2 regions of the Aestuarierythrobacter aquiaggeris genome follow, and region 1 is predicted to be linked to the other one. Evidence: predicted binding sites of a transcription regulator. Region 1 holds the regulator's gene; the other holds the start of a gene.
The links. The regulator LexA, encoded in region 1, represses DNA repair genes until DNA is damaged. The targets are predictions, from matches to a motif close to GTTCCNCNCTTGTTCT.
Positions count from the first base shown of each region.

Region 2: the regulator LexA is predicted to act here: its motif matches at 3,099-3,114, upstream of WFP06_RS01930 (Y-family DNA polymerase).

Region 1 covers NZ_JBANRL010000001.1:1,331,747-1,337,573, reverse strand. The annotation lists gene trpD (anthranilate phosphoribosyltransferase) at 1-624, shown strand, start outside; gene trpC (indole-3-glycerol phosphate synthase TrpC) at 621-1,406, shown strand; gene moaC (cyclic pyranopterin monophosphate synthase MoaC) at 1,403-1,876, shown strand; gene lexA (transcriptional repressor LexA) at 2,019-2,711, shown strand; gene WFP06_RS06485 (ComEC/Rec2 family competence protein) at 2,771-4,957, opposite strand; gene gltX (glutamate--tRNA ligase) at 4,986-5,827, shown strand, end outside.
Region 2 covers NZ_JBANRL010000001.1:403,473-409,299, reverse strand. The annotation lists gene WFP06_RS01960 (hypothetical protein) at 1-182, opposite strand, end outside; gene WFP06_RS01955 (Crp/Fnr family transcriptional regulator) at 315-1,055, opposite strand; gene WFP06_RS01950 (hypothetical protein) at 1,052-1,279, opposite strand; gene WFP06_RS01945 (hypothetical protein) at 1,424-2,068, opposite strand; gene WFP06_RS01940 (hypothetical protein) at 2,153-2,605, opposite strand; gene WFP06_RS01935 (hypothetical protein) at 2,744-2,938, opposite strand; gene WFP06_RS01930 (Y-family DNA polymerase) at 3,126-4,487, shown strand; gene WFP06_RS01925 (thermonuclease family protein) at 4,739-5,401, shown strand; gene WFP06_RS01920 (nuclease-related domain-containing protein) at 5,527-5,827, shown strand, end outside.

The sequences.
Region 1 (5,827 bases):
CTGGATATGGATGCGGCAGGACGAACTGCGGAGGATACGTTGGGTGATCTCGGCATTTGTTTTCTGTTTGCAAAAAACCACCATCCGGCAATGGGCAGGATCCAGCCGATCAGGCAAAAAATCGGCAAACGGACAATTTTCAATCTGATGGGTCCACTTTCGAACCCGGCTCGTGTCAGCAACCAGCTGATCGGCATAGCGAGGCCAGCTTATGTGCCCATATATGCCGGCGCAATGGCACAGCTCGGCACGGGACACACCCTGATCGTATCGGGTGATGAAGGTCTGGACGAACTTAGTCTCGCCGGCGGAAACGAAATGGCAGACGTCAGTGGCAACGATTTCGAAATGAAGCGCATGGATGCAGCTGAGGCCGGGCTGCAACGCGCACCGGTCGAAGCGATCCGTGGCGGCGATGCCGCCCATAATGCGGCCGCACTGCGCGCTTTGCTCATGGGTGCACCGGGTCCGTACCGTGATGCCGTTCTGTTTAACGCCGCCGCTGCATTGATGGTGGCAGGCGAAGTGCAAAGCTGGCCCGATGGTGTCGAAGAGGCTGCCGAAGCGCTGGACAAGGGGCTCGCCAACACTCTTCTCGATTGCTGGATCAAGTCGGTCAAATGAACAAACTCGAAGAAATCTGCGCAACCAAACGCTCCGAAGTAGCGATCAGGAAACGGCTGCTTTCGCGTGCCGGTCTGGAACAGCAAGCTGGTGAGCAGGGGCAACCGCGCGGCTTCACCGCTGCGCTTGCCGCCGCATCCCGCAGCGGCTTCGGTTTGATCGCCGAGATCAAGCAAGCGTCACCCTCCAAAGGCCTTATCCGGGAGGATTTCGACCCCGCTGGTCACGCCGCAAGCTATGAGCGTGGCGGTGCAGCCTGCCTGTCGGTTCTAACGGATTCGCAATACTTTCAAGGGCATGAAGATTATCTGATCGAAGCCCGCAAGGCTTGCAGTCTTCCGGTTCTGCGGAAAGATTTCATGGTGGACCCATGGCAAGTTGTCGAATCCAGGGCAATTGGTGCGGATGCCATCCTGATTATCGTCGCTGCGCTGGACGATGACCAAATGCGCGAGATTGAGTGCGCTGCAACAGAAGCTGGAATGGATGTTCTTGTCGAAGTCCACGACGCGGCTGAAATGGAACGTGCTGCAAAGCTCGAAACGCGTTTGATCGGCGTGAACAACCGTAATTTGAAGACATTCGAAACTGATTTGACGATTACGGAAAAACTTGCATCGCTGGCACCTGAAGGCACCATTCTGGTCGGTGAGAGCGGGATATCGAACAATGCGGATCTCCTTCGGTTGTCAGGATCCGGGGTCCGCTGTTTTCTTGTTGGGGAAAGTTTGATGCGGCATCAGGATCTCGAAACCGCAACCCGCGCTTTGCTGGCATCATGAGCAGGCTCACCCACCTCGATGCCTCCGGCAATGCGCGCATGGTCGATGTCGGCGGCAAGGCCGAGACATTGCGGAGCGCTGTTGCCGAAGGCAGGATCGATATGTCCGATAAGGCACTATCTGCAATTACCGATGGCGACGCGCCGAAGGGCGACGTGCTGGCAGCCGCCCGTATCGCCGGTATCATGGCTGCAAAAGATACTGCTCGCCTCATACCCCTGTGCCATCCGCTCGCGCTGGATTCTGTCGTGATCGATTTCCGTTCGGACGAGCGCGGGATTATCGTCGCGGCCACCGTGAAGCTGACCGGCAAAACAGGCGTCGAAATGGAAGCTTTGACAGCAACATCGATCGCATTACTCACAATTTACGACATGGTGAAAGCGGTCGATAAATCCATGACGATCGGCAACCTTCGGCTGTGCGATAAAACCGGCGGCAAATCGGGCGACTGGCACAGAAGCGGCTAGTTCGCTCAGAATAATCAGCATTGTGCCCCGTCCGCTTGACACTTTTCAAAATGTTGCTTACTTGTTCCTCATTCGTTCACTAGCTGACCTGTTTGCGTCAGGGTGCGGATATTGATGCGGGCAACCAGGGAGCGACCCGATTATGCTGACTGCCAAACAGCACGAATTAATCCGTTTTATTCAGTTACGGCTTGAAGAAACGGGCATTTCGCCATCTTTCGAGGAGATGAAGGATGCGCTGGATCTCAAGTCAAAATCAGGTGTGCACCGTCTGATTTCGGCGCTCGAGGAACGGGGCTTTATCCGGCGGCTACCCAACCGTGCGCGCGCTCTGGAAGTTTTGAAACAGCCAGAGGATGCGAGTGCGGGGCAAGCGGGATCGGTTGCAGCAAATGATGTGATCGGACGCAAGATTGTGCCGCCGTTGGCCAATCGGCCGCAGCCTGCAAATGATGTGATCGAGATACCACTCCATGGCCGGATTGCGGCGGGGGCCCCGATCGAAGCGTTTGAAGATCATACGAGCCTTCCTGTTCCTGCTGCTCTGCTCGGCCCTGGTGAGCATTATGCGTTGGAAGTTTCAGGCGATTCAATGATCGAAGCGGGTATTTTCGATGGTGATTTCGCGCTGGTGAAACGCACCGATACAGCGCGCGACGGCGAAATCGTTGTCGCTCTGGTCGATAACACCGAAGCCACGTTGAAATATCTGCGTAAGGAAGGTGGCAAAATCTGTCTTGACCCGGCCAACTCCTCCTACTCGCCGCAAATTTACGAACCCGGGCAAGTGGAAGTTCAGGGCAAGCTGGCGGGATTGCTCCGCCGCTATCACTAAAGGTACCGTTTTGTGTCGGTGGCCGCGTCAGGCCTGCTGGCCGGCAGTCTTTGGCTTGATTAGCGTTTGCCCGGTTCCCAGGGTTGCCACCAACCGTGTCGGCCCTGCGTGTCGCTGACCCGGTCGATGCGTTGTTTTCCCAGAAAGAGGGCTAATCCGCCCGATTGTGCCAGGGTCCTGCGATCGGCCTTGAGCCATTTGGGCTGGCAACTGCGGGGAAGAAAGCGGTCTGCAACCACGATATCGGATGCCTCGCAAGCAGCGGCCAATGCGCTCTCTTCAACTAGGTCCTTGCTTCTGGCCATCAGAATTGACCACGCTTTACCCTCTCTCACGATGGTGATCGTGCAAAAATCTCTGCTGCACCGCGCCCCAGGCCAGCGATCGAGAGCGATAATCTGGCCCGAAAGACCTGCCATTTCCTGAAGGTTATCGCTGGCATAACTGCTTCGACTATCGCGCAGCATCAGCAGTATATCCCCTTCCCCTGCGATCCCGACATGGCGCCCATCACTCGACACCAGCACATCCGGGGCCGACAAGTTGAATACCCCGATTGCACCCGCCAAAACGGGGAAAAGCCCGTACAGTCGTCCCTTCCCCCTCCACAGGGCAAGCCATAGCGATCCCGCCAAAAACAGCGCAAATAGGCCCGTGCCCATATGCGGCGCCAGTTTAACCGCGCCGGGTTGTGCGGAAGTGAAGTGGGCAATAGCCAGCATCAGATCGAGCGATTTACCCGCTAGCCACCAAAACGGGGCGCCAATCCCTGCAATGTCTAAAGTGAGGGCAATCGCGATAAGCGGCATAGAGACAAAGGTTGTCAGCGGAATAGCGATTACGTTGGCAAGTGCGCCGTAAAGCCCGGCCCGATGAAAATGGAACATGACGATTGGCATCAACGCTATTTCGATCACCAACCCGGTGACAAGCAACATAAACGCCCGCCGCCCGGTTCGCGAGATCCAACGCTCCTCACGAGGGGCAAGGAATTGCCTGACAGGTTCCGAATTGTGAAGTGCGATGATCGCGATGACTGCTGAAAAGCTCATTTGAAAGCTCGGCCCCACCAGCGTTTCCGGCCACAGAAGCAGCACAAACAGTGCGGCAACCGATACCATTCGCAGTGAAAGCGGTTCACGCCCCATCGCCAATGCGATGAGGATCAGGACAGCTCCGACGCAGCTTCTGATTGTCGGTACCTCCGATCCAGTCAGAAGCGTGTACCCGATGCCGGCCAATGCCGCGAAGGCCGCCGCAGCAAGCGGCAACCGCACCCTCAGCGCCAACCATGGCCAAAGCGCCAGCAGGGTTATGGCCACATAATATGCGCCGGCGATCACGGCGCTGACGTGCAAACCGCTGATGGAAAGCAGGTGTGTAAGCCCGGCATCGCGCATGGCTTCTTCATCGGCATTTGAAATTGCTCCCCGGTCACCTGACGCGAAAGCTGCAGCGATCGACCCGGCCGAGCCATCCAGATTGCGCCGCACATGCGCGGACAGAAACCGCTGAAGGGGGGCCAGAAGGCCGCTCTCGTCCGCCCTTTGCCTGACCTCGACTTCTCCGAGAACGCTTCCCGTTGCGGCAAACCCGGCAAACCAGGCAGTACGCGCAAAATCATAGCCGCCCGGCAGCATCGGGGGCGCTGGCGGCATCAGCCGTGCGCGCATCCGCACGACGGCGCCTTCTTCCAATCCATCAACATCGTGTTCGGCCGGTAGATTGACGCGTAGCCGCCGGGCAGATCCGCTTTCGGCATCACGCATCGCCACAACAAGCCTGACCCTGCCGCGGGCGGGCTGTTCTTCGCGTTCAAGTATCTTTGCGTCGAACCGCACCACTTTTGGATAGTCGATCGGTTCGGCGCCGACCAATTCGGACCGCGCCCAGATGACCGAAATCCCTGCTGCAACGACCAGGCCCAGCGTCACAACGGCCAGTCTCAGATTTACCCGGAATACGCGCTCGCGCCAAAGCGATGCAGCCGCGATGGAAGCCAACACACAAGCGGTAATTGTCGCTATCCAGTGCCATGGTTCGTGCAGAACAAACCATAGCGCGATGCCTGATGCGAATGCGACAGCGATCCATGGCCCGCGGTCAAACCCCGCATTTGATAACCACGCATCCGCCGCATCGCCGATACTGGACAAGTTGAGGCCGCTGCGCCAAGGACGCTGCAGTGCAGCATCGGTTTGCAGATCGGCCCCCTCTATGGGTACCTGAACTGGTCCGGTCACCATTAAACCATTGGAAAGTAACACACACCACATGGCAAGCGATAACGCGAACATTGTCACCCGCTTTGCACCCTCGCCAACCGGGTTTTTGCATATTGGCGGGGCAAGGACCGCCTTGTTTAACTGGCTGTTCGCGCGGCACCATGGTGGAAAAGCGCTGCTCAGGATTGAAGATACCGACAAGGCCCGCTCCACGCAGGAAGCTATAGATGCGATTATCGATGGTCTGGACTGGCTCGGTCTGGACTATGATGCGGAACCCGTCTTTCAATCCAGCCGCGCTGGCAGGCATTCCGAAGTCGCAAACGCGCTGCTGGACGCCGGGCACGCCTACCGCTGTTATGCCACGACAGACGAACTGGCTGAAATGCGCGATGCCCAGCGCGCCGCCAAACAACAGCTGCGCTACGATGGCCGCTGGCGCGACCGTGATCCCGGCGACGCGCCGGCAGATGTCCCATTTACCGTCAGGCTGAAAGTGCCCACACAGGGTGCGACCTCGATCGATGACCTCGTTCAGGGCAAAGTGACGGTCCAGAATGAAGAGATCGACGATTACATCATTCTGCGGGCTGACGGTACGCCGACCTACATGCTCGCCGCGGTCGTGGATGATCATGACATGGGGTGTACGCATATCATTCGCGGTGACGACCATCTCAATAACGCATTTCGGCAGCTGCCGATCTATCGCGCCATGGATACAATCGAGGGCGGATGGGGCGACCCGGTCTATGCGCACATTCCGCTGATCCACGGTGCTGACGGCGCCAAGTTGTCAAAACGCCATGGAGCATTGGGCGTCGAAGCATATCGCGACGAAATGGGAATATTGTCTGACGCGTTGTTCAATTACCTGCTGCGGTTAGGCTG
Region 2 (5,827 bases), 930 kb from region 1:
ATGGACCAATTAGCTTGCATCCTAACCATAGGGTTGGGCGCGCACCAGATCTCTCCACCATCATCCAGCGCAGTGATCCAGAGCAGATTGTGCTCAGGGCCGTAATCAATGACCGCGAAAGCCAGTCCGGGACCCTTATCGGTAACGTGGACGGGCAAAGGAGTGGTGAGCTGGGTAAACAAAGGGGATACTCGCTAAGCGGATGACGCCAGGACGCGGCAGAATTTGCCGCGTTGGTTCTGTGTTCGTTCCATACGCGCTTAACGAAGCGAAGTTACCTCAAATCACACCAATGATTGTTATAGTGGTGCCCGTCAGTAGGGATTGGTAAGATGCAGTTCGCCCGCGCCGTAAAGGTAAGCGGCGTCAAATTCCCCGACCGACTTTAACCCGCTCTCGTCGAGGATGGTTAATGTGCGCGCACCTTCGTCGTAGCGTAGCAATTCGCGTTCCCTCAGCAGTCTCATGGTGCGGTTGGAGTGGACGGTCGTGATGCCGCAGATTTCTCCGAAATCCTGCTGAGTGAGAGGGAATGGGAATTTGCCTTCGTCATACAAACCCACCATTCTCACCCGCTCGATAAGTTCGCAAATCGTGTGCGCGATGCGGCCCTCGGCGTTGAGCCGGCCAAGCCGGAATATCCATTCGCGGTGCATCGCTGCATCCAGCAGAGTGGAGAACCACATGATCCTTGCGAGACGGGGGTGCTTCTCGATCAATTCTTGCAGGCAATCGTGTTTATAGACTGCTAGCTTGGCAGGGGCGAGTTCCTGGACATCGTGATCGAGCCGCTTCATCGGGAATGAATGAAGGTCGACCCAGTCACCTGGAACCTGGAGCCCGACGATCTGCCTAAACCCACGTCGATCGTCGATAAACCGCATCATCGAGCCTTCGACGAGATAATAGCTATAATCGACCCTTTCACCGCGCTCGACCAGCTTTTCGCGGCCGCCTAGATGTATGGTGTGATCGATAGCATCCTCGACGGCTTCTTGCTCTTCTGCGCGCATCGCGTGCCGCAGACGCCCCTTGAGGAAAAGCTCAGTTATCATGCTTCTGGTCCGTCGCTGATGGAGTAATGGATCTGCTTGAACGCGCCAATATTCGATAGCGGAGCCGAACACGATGCCAGCCCCACCATCAAATCCGACTCGGCTGTAAATCGAGTACGATCGCCGGGCTGCTCGACGTAAGTATCATCGACTGCCAACGATTGATCTTTTGCTAAGCGAAACCCGTCTCCGGATTGTGGCTTGATAATGCGAATGTCGTCCACTTTACCCCTCTTCTCCCGCAACTGCGGCGCGCTAATCCTTATCGCGTTTTTTATCGCCGCAAGTCCCGTAAGCAAGGAGACTTTGCCGGAAGCGATGCACCGCGGGGCCCCCACAAACTCGAATAGGGCAAAAAAACGATCAGCTTAGCCGACCGCCTGCTCTCCTCTTTCATCGTGATCGCTCAGGCCTTCAATATACATGGATTCCCAATTGCCGATTTCGGGAACCACGACTTGGGGTATCTCCGATGAAGCCATTTTGTTTAACCACTCCGGCACGCCTGCGCGCTTGCGTAACGCACCATCGCCCTTTGTGCTGACCCAGCCGTAGATCGGCTGCTGGCTATAGCCGGGTCGCGCTTCACCAAACGCCCAGCGCATCATCACATAGGTAGCCGGGTCGCGGCCATCGAGTGAGAGGCGGTCGTTCAGATAGCACGCGGTGGCCCAGGCCATCTGCGGGCTCTGCGTCCATTTGAGTATCTGTTTAGCCCAATACATACGCAGGTTGTTGTGCATCCAGCCTGTCGCCAGCCATTGGCGCTGCGCAGCATTCCAGGTTTCGTCTGGCGTCCGGCCATGTATCAAATCACCGAGGGAAATGGTTTCGCGCGGGTCGCTCGCGTGCGCTTCCAGCGTCTTTTTCGCCGAGGTTGGAAGCGACTGATAACTGATAAGCTCGGGCTTTTCCGCAACGCGCCAATGGCACCATTCGCGCCAAGTGAGCAGCTCGTCCACAAACTTATAGCGGACTGTCTTGCTTACATCTGCAGCGAAGATCGCGCGCATTATCTCGAATGGGCTGGTCATGCCGAAATGCAGGTATGGCGAGAGTTGACTTCCCGCCCCGGACCCCGCCGGATTGTTACGGGTTCACTTGTAGCGGGTGATAATTGAGCCGGTTAGCGCTTCAATCCTCTGCTGGACCGCGGAAGCGGTGGCCGGATGCTCCTTGCTCACGGGAAGAGACTGATCGATGCGGCATTCGGCTATCAGGTTCGCGACATCGTCGTCATCCAAATCCGCCAGACAATCGGGTTCATAGGGCAGAGGGCCGTCGTAAGGCTCGACAAGGGGATCGATCTGAATGCGTGCAGCCAGACACTGGTCACGCAGAGGACCGTGAGCAGCGCGAAATGCCTTTGTCGCGCCCAACCTTGACGGCAACAGTTTGTGCGGAACCAGCCGTGTCGCATCGACCGCCACCAGCGCTTTCGCTGACCTTTCGGCAAGCCGGTGCGCCTGCCAGTTCCCCACGAAAGTCGCGTGCGAATCCGTGACCACACAGGCAGCGTCCGCTGCCAGTTTGTATACGAGGCCCTTCACTTTCGCGGACGGACGTTCAACATGCTGCACACAGGCAATGCCGCGCTTGCGAAGTGTTCGGCCCATTTCGCGGCTCGCACCAATGATGAAGCCGTGAAGCCTTGCAGAGGCGTGCGGATAATCCTCTCGCAAACCGTGCTAGACGAGCGCCGGTATTCCCAGTTCGTTGGCAATCTGGACGCCGGCATCGATTGTGGGGTGGTCATGACCGCGCAAGGTTTGCTGCAACCATACCAAGACATATTTGCCGCCGATGTCGATCGGTGCATCGTTCAGGGCCATCGCCCGCCCAAACAATTCGTCATTGAGAAATTCGCTCGGCAGTCGGCTCATGAATACACTTTCGCGATCGGCACTAGATCGCATATATGCACGCTGCGGCAAGTCCTAGCGTGCGCGCTAAAGATATCAGAACATCCGCATTCCAAGACGCGGGCGGATACTTCTTCATCAACAACAATCACCCAATCGGTCGCCGGTTCCAATTGTCCATGTTCTATTTTTGTTCTATTTTGCTGGAATGATCACGAATCGTCAAACAGTGGAAAGCGCAGCGGACGCACAGCGTTTGTACCTAGATTTCGACAGCTTCTTTGCGTCGGCGGAGCAACATTTTAACCCGGCTTTGCGAGGCAAGCCGGTGGGTGTTGTACCCTTGGACTCGCCGGGCACGGGCTGCATAGCCATGAGCCGGGAAGCAAAGGCATTGGGCGTTCCTTCTGGCGCGACGGTTGTGGCGGCCCGGGAAATCGCGCCCGCAATGATTTTCGTCGTTGCGCGGCCAGATGCGTATGTGCGGTTGCACCAGCGAATCCTGACAGCCATCGAGGCGTGCGTGCCGGTTGCGACGGTGCGTTCTATCGACGAAGTCGTTTGCCACCTGCTTCATTCCGAAGGATCAACTGCCGAGACTCTTGCTCAAGCAATCAAACGGAAGCTTGCAGAGACCTTCAGCGAAGTGCTGACTTGTTCAATCGGCATTGCCCGCACCGAATTGCTTGCGAAGATTGCTGCAGAAATGAACAAGCCCGATGGGTTCGTCCAGCTTCGCACAGACCAATTACCACGTCAGATCGACCATCTGCAGCTGCGCGACCTACCGGGCGTGTCCGAGGGGATAGAAACGCGCCTTAACGCGGCAGGCATTCATTCTGTCGGGGCGCTGTGGGCGACCGAGCGCAAGCAGGCCCGGGCGATATGGGGGAATGTTGAAGGCGAACGGTTCTGGAATGAACTGCACGGCCTGCACGTCGAAAGACCGCCGACGATCAAGCGTATGTTTGGCCATAGCCGAAATCTGCCCCCTGACTGGCGGACACCGGACAAAGTGCGTGAATGCGCCCGACAGCTCACCTTGAGCGCAGCGCGGCGGCTGCGGAGAACTGACCAGAACGCTTCGAAAATGACGGTCAGTATGCGTGGCGGAAATTACTACCCCGCACGATCCAGACAGGACAAAAAGCTGCGCTGGAGCTGCGAAATCCCCTTCGCTGCCACTCGCAATGACCGGGCGTTATTAGAGGCACTATCCAAAGGCTTGCAGCGAAGCGCAGCGGAGGCAGGCTTCAAGCCCAGGTCCGTGAGCGTCATGCTTCACGGGCTACTGGCTGAAGCTGAAATACAGCGTGATCTGTTCACCGATCTGGCGGATGCTGATCCGCCGCGACATGCATCCGATGATCCCGGTAGGCGCGATCGCCTAAGTAATGTCATGGACCAATTACGCGCGAAACATGGACCGTCGGCAGTGTCATATGGCCCCAGGGTCGCGCTGCCCGGTGGCTACCTTGGTGCGAAAATCGCGTTCGGTCGCATTCCTGACATTCAGGATTTCAGCGAAGTGCAGACTGATGACGGTGCGACGCAGTTTTACTCGAACTAGAGCGCTGCTGAATGACCGCAATTGGGTCGTAAGCCGAATGACGGATTTCCGCTCTTTGATGACGGGAACCAGCCAGTCCGAAACCGGCCCATTTCCAGAAGAAAGCTGCAATTTTTTGGCCAGCCACCGTCTTTAGTATCGGCCAAGTATTGCCGGATCATCAAATTTCTGATTTCTGATTTCTGAGCGGACGCTCAAAAATGGATCACGTGATTTACTATGCTTTATCTGACAGGTAAAAAGCGGCGGTCATGAAGGTTGTCACCCTCGCTCTTTTGCTATTTTCGACAAGCGCAAATGCGCAGATTATCACTGGTCAAGCGCAGGTGGTGGACGGCGATAGTTTGGAGCTCGCCGGGTTTTCGATACGTATCCATGGCATCGATGCGCCAGAGTTGTCGCAGACCTGCCAGCGCAGTGATGAGGCGTGGCAGTGTGGTCAAGAAGCCAAAGCCGTGCTGACCCAACTCGTCTCAAACCGTTCGATTGTCTGCACACAGCGCGACATTGACCAGTATGACCGCATAGTCGCGTCCTGCCGAACAAGCGGATACGATATTGGTGCTGAGATGGTGAAAGGCGGCATGGCCGTCTCGCTTACTCAATTCAGTACAGCCTACGTGAAATACGAAACGCGCGCTCGCGATTTGAAAATTGGTATTTGGGGTTCGCAGTTTGAGAAGCCTTCAGCGTACCGTGCCGCCAATCCACGCGAAGTGATAGTTTCGAAGCGTCGCTCTGCACCTGCACCAGTTAGGCAGCCAGAGAGGCGCGAGGTTTATTATCGGAATTGCAGAGAAGCACGCGCGGCTGGAGCCGCCCCAATATATCGCGGTCAACCTGGCTATCGACCGGAGATGGACGGCGACAATGACGGGATTGCCTGCGAACCTTACCGTGGCCGGAGACGGTAACCCAAACCGAAACTGCCCTCATCACAACACCTATGCGAACCATCGCTAGGTTGCCAACCTTGCCCAAAGACGTCACCAAGTATTTGATTGATTCTGTCACCAACAGACTGAAGTAAAATGGCCCAATGATTCTGAAAGATGCTGACAATCGCTCTGAAGACATTGCCGAGCTTAAACGCTTGAGGGATGTATCGCCCCGCCGCTTTCGCGCGGTCATTCAGAAGCAAATAAACAATCTATATTGTGGCCTAAATGGCGAGAATAGTGCAGCTCACTTCATCAGTAGAGAGTTTGGGAAAAGCGAGAATACGGCTATCTTAAACGATCTTCGGATCGGAATGGACGATGACTATGCTCAAATCGATCATCTGGTCATCCACCGGGTCCAAGCAGTCGCATGGGTGCTGGAGACCAAAAACTACTCTG